One region of the Myxacorys chilensis genome, then DNA from elsewhere that is predicted to be linked to it. Evidence: riboswitches for the same ligand, from Rfam matches in the RefSeq annotation. Region 1 holds a riboswitch; the other holds the start of a gene.
What was found. A riboswitch is a leader RNA that binds a small molecule or an ion and turns the genes downstream of it on or off. The one in region 1 is predicted to bind cyclic di-AMP.
Positions count from the first base shown of each region.

Region 2: linked by a shared signal. The riboswitch ahead of ntrB (nitrate ABC transporter permease) and the one ahead of AC5JLB_RS24985 (universal stress protein) in region 1 are both predicted to bind cyclic di-AMP.

Region 1 is NZ_JCACKG010000242.1:14,863-22,931, reverse strand. It holds gene ldpA (circadian clock protein LdpA) at 1-3, shown strand, start outside; gene AC5JLB_RS25000 (R3H domain-containing nucleic acid-binding protein) at 199-2,022, shown strand; gene AC5JLB_RS24995 (histidinol-phosphate transaminase) at 2,261-3,379, shown strand; gene AC5JLB_RS24990 (hypothetical protein) at 3,396-3,821, opposite strand; gene AC5JLB_RS24985 (universal stress protein) at 4,165-4,815, opposite strand; cyclic di-AMP (ydaO/yuaA leader) riboswitch at 4,947-5,102, opposite strand; gene AC5JLB_RS24980 (hypothetical protein) at 5,526-5,798, opposite strand; gene AC5JLB_RS24975 (DMT family transporter) at 6,023-6,925, opposite strand; gene AC5JLB_RS24970 (phytoene desaturase family protein) at 6,931-8,069, opposite strand, start outside.
Region 2 is NZ_JCACKG010000005.1:11,767-19,835, reverse strand. It holds gene AC5JLB_RS00270 (hypothetical protein) at 39-407, opposite strand; gene AC5JLB_RS00265 (ABC transporter ATP-binding protein) at 555-1,394, opposite strand; gene AC5JLB_RS00260 (ABC transporter substrate-binding protein) at 1,473-2,897, opposite strand; gene ntrB (nitrate ABC transporter permease) at 2,958-3,809, opposite strand; cyclic di-AMP (ydaO/yuaA leader) riboswitch at 3,891-4,051, opposite strand; gene ahcY (adenosylhomocysteinase) at 4,659-5,936, shown strand; gene cpcE (C-phycocyanin alpha-cysteine-84 phycocyanobilin lyase subunit CpcE) at 6,271-7,131, shown strand; gene cpcF (C-phycocyanin alpha-cysteine-84 phycocyanobilin lyase subunit CpcF) at 7,494-8,069, shown strand, end outside.

The sequences.
Region 1 (8,069 bases):
TGATACAAGTGATTTAGCATACACCAGTGCTAAATGGCGATCCCGTACCCTACCCTCAAGGACTTCCGTTCCCCGTTCTTTTTGGAGCTTGTTGAACAACTTATGGTGCAACCCAGCGAGATCAACGTTTCCTCAGTCCCCGATTCTGACTACGACCAGAACGACCGTCACACCGGACTTATCTCCTCACCTAAAAGAATGCAAGTGACCGACGACTTAACGAAATTATTGGATATTTTGCCGAATGCTCTGCGCGATCGTTTAAATCAACATCCGCAGCGAGACAGTTTAGTTGAAGTCGTCATGGATTTAGGACGGCGTCCTGAAGCTCGATTTCCAGGCAAAGCAGAGTACCTGTCGGAAGATCCAATCACTCAAGACGAGTTAAATGAAAGCATCACCAAAGTTGGCGATTTTGGAGGAGACAACCGGGCCGGGATTGAGCGCACCTTGCACCGGATTAGCGCCATTCGGAATCGACGTGGCGATGTAATTGGTTTAACCTGTCGCGTGGGTCGAGCTATCTTCGGAACAATTGGCATGATTCGCGACTTGGTAGAAAGCGGTCGCTCGATTTTGATGCTGGGTCGTCCGGGTGTCGGCAAAACGACGGCATTAAGAGAAATCGCTCGGGTGTTGGCAGACGAGTTGGATAAGCGCGTCGTTATCATCGACACGTCTAACGAGATTGCAGGAGACGGGGATGTGCCGCATCCTGCGATCGGGCGAGCGAGACGGATGCAAGTTGCCCGTCCTGAGTTGCAGCATCAGGTCATGATTGAGGCCGTGGAAAACCACATGCCTGAAGTCATCGTCATTGATGAGATTGGAACGGAATTAGAAGCCTTAGCCGCCCGAACGATCGCAGAACGGGGCGTCCAGCTTGTGGGAACCGCCCACGGCAACCAATTAGCAAATTTGATCAAAAATCCAACGCTATCTGATCTCATTGGTGGGATTCAATCTGTCACCTTGGGAGACGATGAAGCAAGACGGCGCGGAACTCAAAAAAGCGTTTTAGAGCGCAAAGCGCCACCGACGTTTGATATTGCGGTGGAAATGCTAGAACGAGAAAAGTGGGTGGTTCACGAACAGGTCGCTGAAACCGTCGATAGCGTGTTGCGAGGGCGAGTTCCCAATCCTCAAGTCAGGACAGTTGATGAAACGGGCAAAGTGGTTGTTAGCCATGAACCCGTTAGTGAACAGGCAACGGCGCGGCTAGGGTCTCGCAGTGAGTTGCGATCTAACGTGGTTCATGGAGGGTTTCCCTCTCAAGAATCGAGCCAGTTTGCAGCGCCACAGAGCCGAGGATGGCGATCTTCGGGTCGCATGAAAGCTGTTTCTAGCCAAAGCAGAGCGCCGCTTTCGCCCGAACAGCAAGCCTTTGAGCAACTGCTTGACGAATCCTTAGACAAGCAGTCTGATCCGTTTAGCGCCATGCGTAGCCCCGACGGAAGCGCTGCTCCCTATCAAAGCGCAACTGAACAGCGCTACTTCCCAGGTCCCAACGGGGAAGAATTGCCCTTGCATGTTTACCCTTATGGGGTGAGTCGGCAAAACCTCGATCAGGTGATCCGGACGCTGAACTTACCAATTGTTTTGACCAAAAACATTGAGGATGCTGACACCGTGCTGGCCCTGCGATCGCACGTCAAAAATCACTCCAAGCTTCGGCATCTCGCTCAAACACGACAGATTCCGATTCACACGGTCAAATCGAATAGCGTTCCTCAAATTGCTCTTTCCTTGCGTCATGCACTCAACATAGATGATTTAGGAGTGCCCACCGATGCAGAATTAGATTTACTCGTACGCGGCGATAGCACTGACGAAATCGAAGCGTTAGAAGAAGCAAGATTAGCGGTTGAACAGATTGTCATTCCGAAAGGACAACCTGTTGAGTTGTTGCCGCGATCGGCAATGGTTCGCAAGATGCAGCATGAGTTGGTCGAACACTATCGTCTAAAATCGAACAGCTTTGGTGAGGAGCCAAATCGCCGTTTGCGAATCTATCCCGCCTAGTGTTGTAAACCTGTGGTTGGTTGCATTGCCTTGTAAAGACGCGATTAATCGCGTCTTTACAACACGTCACTGAAGCTGATCAGCGGGTCTACAACATCACTAAAGATCAGAGCTTTGGATGCGCTGTTTCTTAAGTCTCAATTAAGTCTCAAGGGCGCAAAGACAACGTTCCTGATGGCAAAATTTGTGGGTTGCACATCAAGGCGACCCTTCTCACTCAAAACCTATCGTTTCTGCCATGCTCCAGTTTATTCGGTCAGATTTAGCCCAGCTCACCTCTTACAGTACTCACCATACTGATAATTCAACCGTGCATCTCGATCGCTTAGATGTGAACGAGAACCCTTACGATCTGCCCGAAGAACTGAAGGAAAAATTGGCCTGGACATGGCAACAACAGATCGAATCGAATCGTTATCCCGACGGAGGTTATCTTGCCTTAAAGGAGGCGATCGCAGCTTACGCAACAGACTCCTCTAACGCCAACTTTGTGGCTGCAAATATCTCCGTTGGCAACGGTTCTGATGAATTGATTCGCTCTCTGTTGATTGCAACGTGCCTCAACGGAGAAGGCTCTATTCTCGTCGCAAATCCTACATTCTCGATGTATGACATTTTGGCGAAGACATTAGGAATTCTAGTGGTTACGATCGTGCGATCGCCTGACACCTTCGAGATGGATTTGACCGCCGCACAAGCCGCCATCACCGATACTCAACAGCCACCGATTCGAGTTGTATTTGTGGTGCATCCCAACTCGCCCACTGGAAACGCTTTAACTGAAGCTGAAATTACTTGGCTAAGGAGCCTTCCTCAACACATCTTGATTGTCATTGATGAAGCTTATTTTGAATTTAGCCAGACAACATTAGCAGATGAACTGGTACAGCATCCCAACTGGGTCGTGTTACGGACATTCTCAAAGGCATTTCGCTTAGCGGCACATCGAGTCGGTTATGCGATCGCTCATCCCGATTTAATCACCACACTAGAGAACGTCCGATTGCCCTATAACTTGCCAAGCTTTACGATCGCCGCTGCACAATTTGCCCTATCGGAACGGCAGCATCTCCTCGCGATCGTGGATGTTTTGCTAATAGAACGTCGCAAACTGATTGCAGAACTTTCAAAACACGAACAGCTTCGCCTCTGGAATAGTGATGCCAACTTCATTCATATTCGGTTGCAGAATGCGGATGAGGCTAACTCTAAACTCGAAGCAATCTATCGATCGCTCAAACAGCAAGGCACCCTGATTCGGCACACGGGTGGTGGGTTGCGGCTTACCGTAGGAACTCCAGACGAAAATCAGCGCACCTGCAATCGAATGAAACAAGCTCTAGTCGAAATGCTCTAGCCTGCGCCGCTTATATTTAAGACGTTTGGGAGTTTCGACGAATCAGTTCAATCGTCTGAGGTAACACCCCAACGAGAAGCGCGAAGGCATCATCTGGCACTTGAGCTACTATTTCTGCGCCAAAATAATTTTCAAACTGATTCAGAATCATTTGCGCTCGCTGAGTTGGTAATGGATTGTCAGTCAACTGTTGAGTCAATCGAATCCACTGCCGACGAATTAAATATGCCTTTTGGCGCTCCTCAGGGGATTTTGGGCAGACCAACGCCAAATCACCTATGGGTAACACTCGTTCACAATCTAAATCAAAGAAACTACCGACAGCGGCTCCAGGTCCGGCGAACTCAGCATGAAAGCGCTTATATAAGATTAAGCCGTTTCGTCTACGACTATTGACGATCAGCAACTGTCCCTTACTAAGCTGAGTCAGAATATCAGCCACTTTGCTTAAAGAATTACGATTTATGAAAAATGCCCCCCTATTCTATGGCATGGAACCAGAGAGCAAGAAGCTGTACGTGATGGAAATCAAAGCGTCTGATATACAACGTAATTTAGAGCGCTAGAGGGAGTTAGACATTCTCTCGCACTTATTCTTTCTACCCTGTGAAGTTCCTGAGTATTTCTGCAAGAAGTCTCATTTTTGATTTGTTGGCATTCGCCCCCTAATCTCCTAACTTCTAGAAAAGATAGACCTTAAACTTCCAGAAGTTAGGAGATTTGAAGAGTTTTTAGAACCTCTCTTAGAAGAGCAGAAAAAACGTAGAAGCGATGACTTAATGTTCTTAGGGGTCTTCTACATTCGATGGAATTCCTAGCACCGGGCATGGGAGTCGACGCAGTTGCTTGACCAATGAATGGTGTTTAGACTCACAGCCCAAGATCATCAGCGAGGCTGACTCAGACTCGACAACCGCTTTTAGCTCTTCAGCAACGGAGCCAAATCGCAAATGAGTTTTGAGAGAACCTCGCCACTCTTCTGCAAGACAACGCGCATGCCAAAGAATGCGATCGGCTTGCTCAAACACCTCCGCCATACTTGCTGGAGCCGATTGTAAGTCTACCTCTCGACATTCAGCAATGGCAGTTCCACCAGTCGCGCTGTGTCCTCCTACAGAGCGCTCTAAGTCGCAGTAGGGTCGGCTAGGCTGCAAATCTGCCAGTCTTTGCATCCATTCGTCGATCACGTAGACCACTTGTACAGTCACTTGTTTCCCCGTAGCTAAGCGGGTTTGATGAGCAATCCATAAGGTCAGATCCAGCGCCGTCTGACTGCGAGGCGAGTGAGAATAACCAACAACTAGATTAATTTCTGAGCTTGAAGCGTTGTGGGAACCTACAGGCGATTTTGCTTGCGGCAAGAGCAACATCTGGTTGACCAAATCAGTGCAACCCAGCGTGTCCTGAAGCCGTGCCAGCATTGACAAAATATTCACGATAACAAACCTCTCCTAACGACGGTGTGCGAGAGGTGGGTCGGGCCAAGCTACCGGTGTCACTATAAGCTGACACCTGTCACTCCCAGGAGACCACAACGACTACTGCACTGGGCAGTACAAGTCTTGGGCACTCCTCCCATTGCCGACGGAGTTAGCTGACGGGCTAAGACTGGAAGGTGTCTCTCTCAAACGCAGAGAAGTTTGACCTAAACCTCAAAACGCTTAAAATTCGCCCCAGAAAAATTGGTTCCTCCGCTTGAATTTGAACTTGGAGCTTTACCCCATTGCTCGATTCAGATTAGGCTACCCACAAAGAAACTGAGAAATTGACGCTAAGACATTCCACTATGAGAATGTATCAGATTTAAGAATTAAGAAGATGTGCCAGAATTTAAGCTCGGCAATTTGATTCTAAATCCGCTAATAACCAACTTATTACAGGTCAAGGTGTGAGAACTGCTATCTGCAAAACAAAACCACTCCAGATCATGAATTTGCTCAACTGATAAGTCACCCTAAACTAGTATATCAGTGCATTCCAACTCTGCGGTTCTTTATAAACTGTGATTTTTCATAAATAAAAATTAAGTAGTCGTCTACGCTACTTTTTAGTCTAGAAAAGACTACTGATAGAAAATTCTTAATATTTTTCACAGATAGATTCTTACAAGCTAGAAAAACGGGGTTAGCTTACTGAAAGCTTTGTCCTAAGCTGCTTGCTGAGCATTAGTTGTCTCAAGCATACGTTGGTAGAGACGTGCCGTTTTTGTGGAGCGCTTGAGCTTGCCTAAAAGTTCTAAGTAAGCGAAGGGAAGCACAATAGGCCAAAGCATTGTTGCGATCGCAATGACAAACCAAGATGTTTTTCTTTCTTCATCAGACATTTCTTCATCGCGGCGGAAGAAAGCCATCCAAGCGGAAAACAAAATCGGCATTACTAGAAGATAAAAGCCAACCGGGAGTAGGAACAGGGTCTGCATAACCAACATCTCAATGAAAGTCCAACGTTCGATCCGAAGCTTTTGTGAGAGGCATTTAGCTAATTCGCCTTGATGTACAAAATACTAGGTTATTCAGGTCTTTCTCATTGGCATAAATACCGAAGCATGAGACGGGGAGTTGCAAAAGCACGTGAATATACTAAGTCTTTTTTTGTTTGTTTTATTACTCTTCGTACAGAACGTAATAGCTGTAGTTTTGTAAGTTACGCTCTGCTAAACAATAAACTCACACCTGCTAAAGCAATCAAGACACCAATCACTGATCGAATACTAACGCGATCGCCCAACATTCGAGTGAGCGGAATAACGAACAACGGGCTGGTGCTGGTGAGGGCTTGAGCGACTCCAGTAGGAGCAAATTTAAGCGAGATTTGCTGGAGCCAAACTCCCAAATAGGTGCTAACGAAAGCAGTTCCAGCAACAACGAAAAAGAGGCTTTGAGAGCGCAATGGTTTAACGATTTCATGAGACTGCTTTTGTGCCACACCCCAAATCAATAGCACTATTGTTCCGCCAATTAAGCGAATTAACGTACTCCACAATGGGTCAACATCAGAGTCGATAAAGGCAAATCGAGAGAGGACAGCACCAATCGCTTGTCCTACAGCAGCAAGCAACCCAAATAAAGCACCGCGCCTGATTTGATAAGACGGTTCTGTTGATTCAGGAAGGCGCTCAAGAACAACCCAAATTACTCCTGTTAAAATCATCACAATTCCGAACCAGGATTGTGATGAGAGTCTTTCTTGTAAAAAAACCAGCGCTAAAAGGGCAGCGATCGCAGGCGCGAGGGTTTCAAATAGGAGAGTACGTCGCGCGCCAATCGAGTTGAGTGCATTGAAATAAGCCGTATCGCCAAATCCGATGCCGATCGCACCACTAAGCAACAGCAGCATGGCGCTTTTGACATGGATCAGTGGCACAGGTTGGCCGATTGCAAATAGAGTGAAACCGAGCATCGCGATCGCAATCCATCCTTTCGTCAAATTGAGCGCTAGAGGCGAGATTTGCTGTCCGACTCCGGTGTAAACCAGCGAGGCACAGGCCCAAATGAAGGCAGCGCTAAGAGCCGCAATTTCGCCTCGATAGTGAAGAACCTGGAACATGAATTTTAGAGAAGTTTTAGCAGTTCTAAAGTCTGTTTGGGATGAACTAGCGTATTGGCACAGAGAATTCCAGAAGCGGCGACGGCAGGAACTCCGATGCCGGGAGTCGTACTGTCACCAACGCGATAGAGTCCTGAAATTGGAGTGTGGCAACTGGGGAACAGTCCTGCTCCGGCAGCAATAGCGGCTCCATAAGTGCCTTGATGACGACGCAGATACCGAGCATGAGTTAATGGCGTGCCCATGAGTTCTAGCACAATCCGTTGCCTGATATCTGGAATGACTCGCTCCAAGGCGCGAAAGAGGGAGTGCGATCGCGTTCGTTTCTTCATCTCGTACTGCTCGTCGCGCATCCAGCCTTCATAAGGTTCGAGGGTATAGGCATGAACTCCATGATGGCCTACAGGCGCAAGGCTTTTATCCCACACTGAAGGAATAGAAATCATGCAGGTGTTCCCCGGCTCAGCGATGTCTTGATCAGCATCGTGCACGACGACATGATGCCCAGTCAACGCCTCTAATCCGTCGGCTCGAATGCCTAGATGTAAGTGCATAAAGCTATCGACCGTGGGAGTTGCTAGCGCGGATTGACGGTAGGCAGTAGGAACATCAGATGGTCGTAGCAGATGGGTATAGGTGTCCCAAATAGTGGCATTGGAGATGACGATCGGGGCACTTAGGGTTTCCCCATTTCGCAGTCGAACACCTTTCACGGTGCTTGATTCCACCAATATTTGCTCGACATGCGTTCCCAAGCGAAGCTGTCCGCCCCATTTCTTGAAGCCTCGGATCAAGGCATCCACGATCGCAGTACTACCTCCAACCGGATAGTCAATGACAGATCGCGATCGCTCTCCAAACATAAATGCAACTTCCGGGGCGATCGTCCCGTGAGCTTTTAATCCTGATAAAAGAAAACACTCCAAATCAATTAACCGCCGTACCCACGGATCACGAATCGTTTGATCCACCAACGCCCCGACCGAGCTTTGAATCAAACCCAGGTTTGGCAACAGCTTTAGCAACGATGGAAAGTAGCGGATCAGCGTGGGAATGAGGTTGAGATCCGATCGCAGTGCCAGAGTAGGAATAGCGCGTAAGCCCTCATATAGGCGCAAGAAGCGTTTTTCTAGTTGAGCAAATT
Region 2 (8,069 bases), on a different contig from region 1:
CCAATTGCAACTGGTGGTAAAGAGGGTTGAAAGCCTTCCTAAGCAGCGATTCGCTCTAAATTACGCGACGCATTCGCCCCGCCTTTTTGGGAGTCCTCTGTCCCCAGTCGTCGCTGATCGGCTCGATCCCAATAGGCCAGCATCAGCGCGATCGCAGTCGTTCCAGGCAGCTTAACCTCATACAGAAACTGGTCTAAAATCTGGCTCCGTTGAAGTTGAAAGTGATACCCAGAACTTGCAAGACGCTGTGTGAACTTCTGAGCTTGAGCAAACGTCTCAAACCCAAAATAGGTTGCTTCCTCAGAATGAGGAACTCGGCGAAACGGAGTTCTAACGACTAAAACTCTGGGTGATAGATATTGTCCAACTCGCCCGTTCTGAAGTGAAAAGAAACGTCCGATCTCCATAGGTCAACTAAGCTCTAGATATCTCTATTGTAGTTAATCGTCACTACAGTTTCCGATAGAGATTTGGCGTGATAACCGCCTCTAAAAGCTGACGCCCTGATAGCGAATTCTGTCATAAATGCACGTAGCGAGCGCACTCCAACAGTCTCAATCATCAGCGCCAAAATGTTGATCAAGAAAATTTAGCGCATGATTGCGGAGTTCGTAGTAGTGAGGGTTTTCTCGCAGGGCGGCGCGATCGCGCGGATGGGCAAACGGAACGTCTAGAATCTCGCCAATTTGGGCGGCAGGTCCGTTCGTCATCATCACAATGCGATCGGACATATACAGCGCTTCATCCACATCATGCGTCACCATCAGCACGGCTTGGCGATGGGCTTCCCAAATATCCAGTACTTGTCGCTGAAGCTTGCCGCGAGTCAAGGCATCAAGTGCTCCAAACGGCTCGTCCATTAGCAGCATCTTAGGACGAATTGCTAACGCCCGTGCAATGCCCACCCGTTGTTTCATGCCGCCCGAGATCTCATCGGGATATTTGTTAGCGGCTGGCATCAGGTTGACCATGGCCAGATGCTCATTCACCAGACTAGCTTTCTCGGCGCGGGATGCGTCTTTTAACACTTCGTCTACCGCTAACCGAACATTTTCACGTACGGTAAGCCAAGGCAACAGCGAGTAGTGCTGAAACACCATCATGCGATCGCTGCCTGGTTTGCGAATTTCTCGCCCTTCCAGCGTCACGAGTCCAGAGGTTGACCGCTCCAATCCTGCCACGATCTTGAGTAGGGTGGATTTACCGCAGCCAGAGTGCCCGATCAGCGATACAAACTCGTTCTCTTGCACAGTGAGATTGATATTGTGGAGGACAACGAATTCGCCCCCGTTTCCTGTGGGATAGGCTTTGCTTAAGTTTTTAATCTCTAAGAATCCAGCCGTTTCTGGCTGCCTGTCGTTAGTATCTGCTGTTTGCAAGGTTGACTTAGTCATATGGTTTTGCAGAGTAGTTTTGCAGAATGGTTTTGGAGGGTGAATAGGTAAACGAAGGGTTGAGCGGTTTGAGTTTCCCTAACTGAAGTAAATCGGAACGGGGCGATCGGCGCGAATCTCGAAACTTTTGAGATAGCCCACTGGATCACTTGGATCAAAGCCTTTTTTGTCAATAAACACTTCGGGAGGTTCGATTTTGTAATCGTCAGTGGGACAGGGAATGCCCATTTCTTTAGCAACGTCCCGATAAATATCTGTGCGCCAGCCTTGAGCCGCAAGCTGATCCGCGTTCTTGGGAATCTCTTTAATTTGCCCCCAGCGGGCCGCTTGAGTCATCAACCAAAGACTTTCCGATTGCCACAAAAACGTTGACGTTTCTCCTGGCTTTTGCGGCAGGTTGGGCGGCAAATCGTAAAATATGGTCGTGTCTTCGGCTTTAACGGTGCGGTCTTTGCTATCAAAGCCGCCGTAATTGTAGTTGCCGACGATTCCAGGAGCTGTAAATTTGTCAATCGCTCCAGTTTTTGGTTTTGCTCCGGTAAACGATCGCTCCGTGATCAGTTGAGCCACTTCAACGCGATTCTCCGGTTTGCTGCAATATTGACAGGCTTCGATCATCGCTTTTAGCAGCGATCGATAGGTTTTGGGATTCTCTTTAATAAATGATTCCATTACACCCAGCAAGCGATCGGGATGCCCAAGCCAAACTTCTTTGCCCTGAGCAAAGGTGAAGCCAACGCCAGCATTTCCAGTAATGGCACGAGTGTTCCACGGTTCGGCAACCATGTAAGCCTGCATCGCTCCAATCCGCACGTTTGTCACCATTTGGGGAGGGGAAACAATGATGATGCGGAACTCTTTGAGCGGATCAACGCCTGCTGCCGCCGCCACATAGCGCACGAAATATTCGTAGATGGCAGAACTCAGGACGACTGCCCAAACCTTGCGCTCGTTGGGCTGACGCTCAAAATATGCCCGAAATTGTTGGCCAAATGCTTCTAAGTTCCCGTTATATTCCTGCCAGGGACGCAACCCAAAGTTCCACATGTTCCGGTTCATCGTCATCGCATTGCCGTGGCGGTGAATCACCATGCCTGCACATAAGGGAGCATGACGCGCTCCCTCTGCCCCAATTCGGGCGTTTGTCACTGCTCCAGACACGATAGGCGAGGCGTCTAAGCGCCCGAAAATCAATCCATCACGAGAGGTTGCCCAGCTTGCTTCACGATTCAAGCGCACGTTTAGCCCATATTTGTGAAAGAAGCCTTTTTTCCAGGCGATCGCAAAAGGAGCGCAGTCATTCACTGGTACATAGCCGACGGTGATATCTGGTTTTTCTAGCTCAGATGGTTTTACAACTTGCTCGATTGCCTTTGCTTCTTCAGTCAATCCAGCGGCAGATCGATCCGCACTGATATTGCAAGCTCCCAGCGCGACTGTTGTTGCAGTTGCACTCGCGCCCAGCAGAAACTCGCGCCTAGTCCAGGAGTTTTGGGTCGTCATAAGTTTTGAAATGCGGAGTAGGTTTGAAATGGAGGATGTAGCGGGTGATAGGAGCAGGGTTTATCCCTCTTTCGGAGTTCGGCGGTGAGTGATGAGCGCTTCAAGTTGCGCGATCGCGACATCCAGCAACAAGCCAGTAATACCAATCACAAACACCGCCAAAAACACCGAACTGAGATTCAAGCGGCTCCACTCATCCCAAACAAAAAAGCCGATCCCAACGCCGCCAGTTAGCATCTCTACCGCGACAATCACCAGCCAAGCGATCCCTAAACTAATTCGCAATCCGGTGAAAATGTAGGGCAAACTTGCAGGCAGAATGATTTTGTAAACCTGCCGCCACGACGGCATTTCTAACACTCGTGCTACGTCAAGATAATCTTTAGAAACACTGGAAACTCCTAAAGCGGTGTTAATGATGGTTGACCACAAAGAGGTAATGAAAATTACAAAAATTGCAGAGGGTTCCGCCAAATTAAAAATAGCGAGAGCGATCGGTAGCCATGCTAGAGGTGACACTGGCTTGAGAATCTGAATGATCGGATTGAGGGCCAGTAGCGCAGGGCGATACATGCCGATCAGAAAGCCGAGAGGAATTGCCACGACGGCCCCTAGCAGAAAGCCCAGCAAGACCCGTCGCAAACTCGCGAGTAACAGCCAACCAATTCCTAAATCACCTGCACCACCTTGATAAAACGGGTGCGTAATGAAGTCCAGATTATTAATAACTGCTTCATGAGGATACGGCATCAACTCATGCCGCAGCGAAGCAATTCCGTACCACAGTAGTAAAATTCCCAGAAATCCCAGTGCTGGATAGAGCACTGTATCTCGCAACAGAACAAGCTTTGTCCGCTTCCAAGTAGCCTGACTGAGGGCGACAAAGAGCGCCATTATGCTGAGTTGAACCATAATTCAGTGCTTTAAGGGTTGAGTTCAGTTATGCCAAACTGAGCAGTCTCAACAAGAGACACTGACGAGCCAAAAGCTCTTCAGTCCTCTCTCAATGCCGACGAAGTTAGCTGACGGGCTAGAGCTGGGAGATGCCCTCTAGGTAAAGTGCCATCACACAATGGCGTTCCTAGTTCGCCCCAAGAGTTGGTTCCTCCGCTTCAACCTTGCGAGCCTTATAGAGACTTGAACAACGCTGAATTAGGCTGACTGACTTCAGTTCAATCTCCGCGTAGAAGCAAAGATAGTTAAGGAAATTTAGCAAAGACGATCGCGATGCGTCAATCCCCCACAGGTTAAATTGGGCAGGTCTTAAAACACGCTGATTGAGACTACCGATTGAGCATTCTGTTTTAACTATTTTGATTACGAATAGATTATTCGCAGATTCTGAATAGTATTGAGAACGCTATTACTATATAAAGATTAACTCTTTCTACAATACATCTGTTAACTATTTCGTTAACAAGTAAGAATTGAATAGTCAAATTTTGTATTTCTGTTAAATCATAAAAGGACTTCAACGATTATATGAATGACTTTATGATGACTTGCTAGAGTTTGTGGACCGTTCTGTTAAATCGTCAATAAGCTTTGCTGCTCACCTTGACTTCAGAGGCGACTTCAATGCACTTTGTGTAGAGGAGTATTCCGAAGGAAGTACTTCTGCCTCTGATTTTGGCAAATCCTCTAAAAAACTTGAAGATCTCCGAGTTTTAGATGGCTTGTTTTGAAATTGCAGGCTAATTTGTTAAGAGGGATTTTACAGATCCCTATCTTTCATTTGATTTATCTAGAGGAATCGAATTCATGGTAGCGACTCCAGAGCGCTTGAAATACGAAGTCAAGGACATTTCTTTGGCTCCTCAGGGCAAGCAGCGAATTGAATGGGCTGGGCGTGAAATGCCTGTGCTGAAGCAAATTCGCGATCGCTTTGCGCAAGAGAAGCCGTTTGAGGGCATCCGACTCGTTGCTTGTTCTCATGTGACGACCGAGACTGCAAATCTCGCCATCGCCCTTAAAGCAGGCGGCGCGGACGCCCTTCTAATTGCCAGCAACCCATTGTCTACTCAAGATGACGTGGCGGCAAGCTTAGTCTCTGACTATGGCATTCCTGTTTTTGCCCTGAAAGGCGAAGACAATGCGACTTATCACAAGCACGTGCAAATCGCGCTTGATCACCGTCCGAATATCATTATTGATGATGGCTGTGACGTGGTTGCAACGTTAGTTCAACAGCGCAAGCATCAGCTTGAAGATATCATCGGAACCACTGAAGAAACGACGACTGGGATTGTTCGCCTCAAAGCGATGCTGCGCGATGGCGCACTGACCTTCCCAGCAGTCAACGTCAACGATGCAGAAACAAAGCATTTCTTTGATAACCGTTATGGGACGGGTCAGTCCACCCTAGATGGCATCATTCGGGCGACCAACATTCTGCTGGCGGGTAAAACCATTGTTGTTGCTGGCTACGGCTGGTGTGGCAAGGGTACAGCAATGCGGGCACGCGGCATGGGCGCTAACGTGATCGTGACTGAAGTCAACCCTGTTGCTGCGATCGAAGCGGTGATGGATGGTTTCCGAGTCATGCCGATGGATGTGGCCGCTACGAAAGGTGATATTTTCATCACCGTTACGGGCAACAAGCACGTGATTCGCGGAGATCACTTTGACTCGATGAAAGATGGTGCGATCGTCTCGAACTCGGGTCACTTTGACATCGAGATCGACCTCGAAGCGCTAAAAAATCGTGCCAGCGATGTGAAGACGGTTCGCAACTTCACCGAGGAATACAAGCTGAAGAGCGGTAAATCGGTTGTTGTGTTGGGCGAAGGTCGTCTGATCAATTTGGCGGCGGCTGAAGGCCACCCCAGCGCGGTAATGGATATGAGCTTTGCAAACCAAGCGCTAGGGGCCGAGTACCTGGTGAAAAACAAGGGCAAGCTGGCTCCTGATGTGTATCCTATTCCAACTGAGTTGGATCAAGAAATTGCGCGTCTGAAGCTGCAGGCGATGGGCTTTACCATTGATTCTCTAACAGCTGACCAGATTGAGTACACCAACTCCTGGATGACTGGAACCTAAATCAGCCGCAATTTGTATTGAGTTACGAATTGCTATCTTTGTTTGATATTTCTCTGAATCGGTATAAATAGGTTGCTTACAGCAGCCTATTTTTTGTGCCAATTTTTTGAGAACAAAAATCAGGAGTTACGAATTAGCAACGGATTTAAGGTACTTCTGGAGGCTTCGCTTGCGGATGTGACAGATTAGCAGGTGATTTAGTAGCCCATCCGGTTCTCACGAAAGTTTGGGGCGGTCGTTTGATAGATCCATCATCAAATCTAAAGCAAACCCCGGCCTGATCGAGTTAGACTTGTGCAGATCATAGAAATTGACGAATTTTCTGGAAAGTCACATGAGTGGTGAAGCAAATGACGGCATTGATTCTCCATCTGGGGGACATTTGACGATCGAAACTGCGATCGCAAACCTACGCGGTGAAGATCGGGGTCTGCGAATGTATGCTGCTTGGTGGCTTGGTAAGTTTCGAGTAAACGAGCCTGAAGCAATCGAGAGCTTAATGGTCGCGTTGGAAGATGAGTCCGATCGCACAGAGGCGGGAGGATATCCGCTCCGGCGAAATGCAGCGCGTGCGTTGGGGAAATTGCGCCATCCGTCAGTACCCAATATGGCTGTACCTTCCCTGATCAAAAGTTTAGAGTGCTCAGATTTTTATGTTCGAGAAGCCGCGGCTCAATCGCTAGAGCAATTGGGCGATCCGTCTGCGATTCCAGTATTGATGCGATTGCTCAACAATGAGGTTCCTGGAACGCTTCCTTCTCCAGTAGACTCTGATCTCGTCCAGCCTTACGATGCAATTTTAGAGGCGCTGGGGGAATTACATTCGACAACTGCTCCTTTTGATTCGAGCGAAGTGCAGCGTGCATTTACCAAGTTTCTTGACCATCCGATCGAGCGCGTTCGATACTCAGCGGCTCGCGCCCTGTACCAACTCACTCAAGATCGACAGTACGGCGATCTGCTGGTTAAGGCACTAGCGGGGCATAATTTGTCATTGCGTCGATCGGCATTAGCTGATTTGAGTGCGATCGGGTATCTCGCTGCTGCTGATGCGATCGCGCAAACGCTAGCAGAAAATAGTCTCAAGCTGATTGCGCTCAAAGGCTTACTCGAACACCAGGTTAAACAAACCCCACTGCCTGAGCTTTCGGACGGAGCGGTTCATGTCATGACCTTGATGGATTCGTTGCTTTAGCGGGCATCGGCACGTAATCAGAACTGTGTGTATAAGAATTGTAAGCGTCAGTTTTTAGAGTTTATTGTCTGAAGCGCTATTGCAATGCATTCACAATGAGATTGAATTTAGCTATATCGAATGTATTATCGAAATCAATCACAATACCGTAAATAATTAGCTCAACAAAAACTCAATAAAGCAACCGAAGCTATGGAAAATAGAACAGAATTAGTGACTTTAAAATGAAGACTCAAAATCTGCTGCGTCAGTTCTGCTCGTCTCTTGTTCATTTCCCTTGTTCAGTTTTCATAGTTGTCAGCATTGAGTAAGCCAGGTCAAATAGAATGGTTTATGTTCAGATTGCGCTTAAACCTTTTCTCATGACTGATCCTCAAGTCCTCCAGTTAATTCGTGCTGTTGACGACGCAGATTCCGCGATTCGTCTTTTACAAGCAGTGCAGGCATTGGCAGAAGTGGCCTCTGAAGCTGAAGTTCCAGTGCTGATTACCGCATTAGGCTACAACAATCCGGGGGCGGCTGTGGCAGCTGTAGATGGACTCATTCGCATTGGAGAACCTGCCGTTATCCCACTTTTAAAACAGTTGGATGACTATGACTATGGCGCTAGAGCTTGGGCAATTCGGGCACTAGCCGCGATCGCTGACCCACGCGCATTACCGACCTTGTTAGATGCCGCAAAAAACGATTTCGCGCTGAGCGTCCGTCGTGCCGCAACAAAAGGATTGGGAATTTCACGCTGGGAGCAATTACAACCTGATCAGGTGGAAAAAGCTCAGCTTCAATCGTTAGAAGCGCTCCTGATCGTTTCACAGGATCATGAGTGGATCGTTCGCTATGCGGCAGTCGTAGCACTGCAAGAACTTGCCCTCTTCAATACTCAATCCCCCTGGTTGGCTCAAATCGAAGCCCAACTTAACACCCTAGCAAACCAAGAC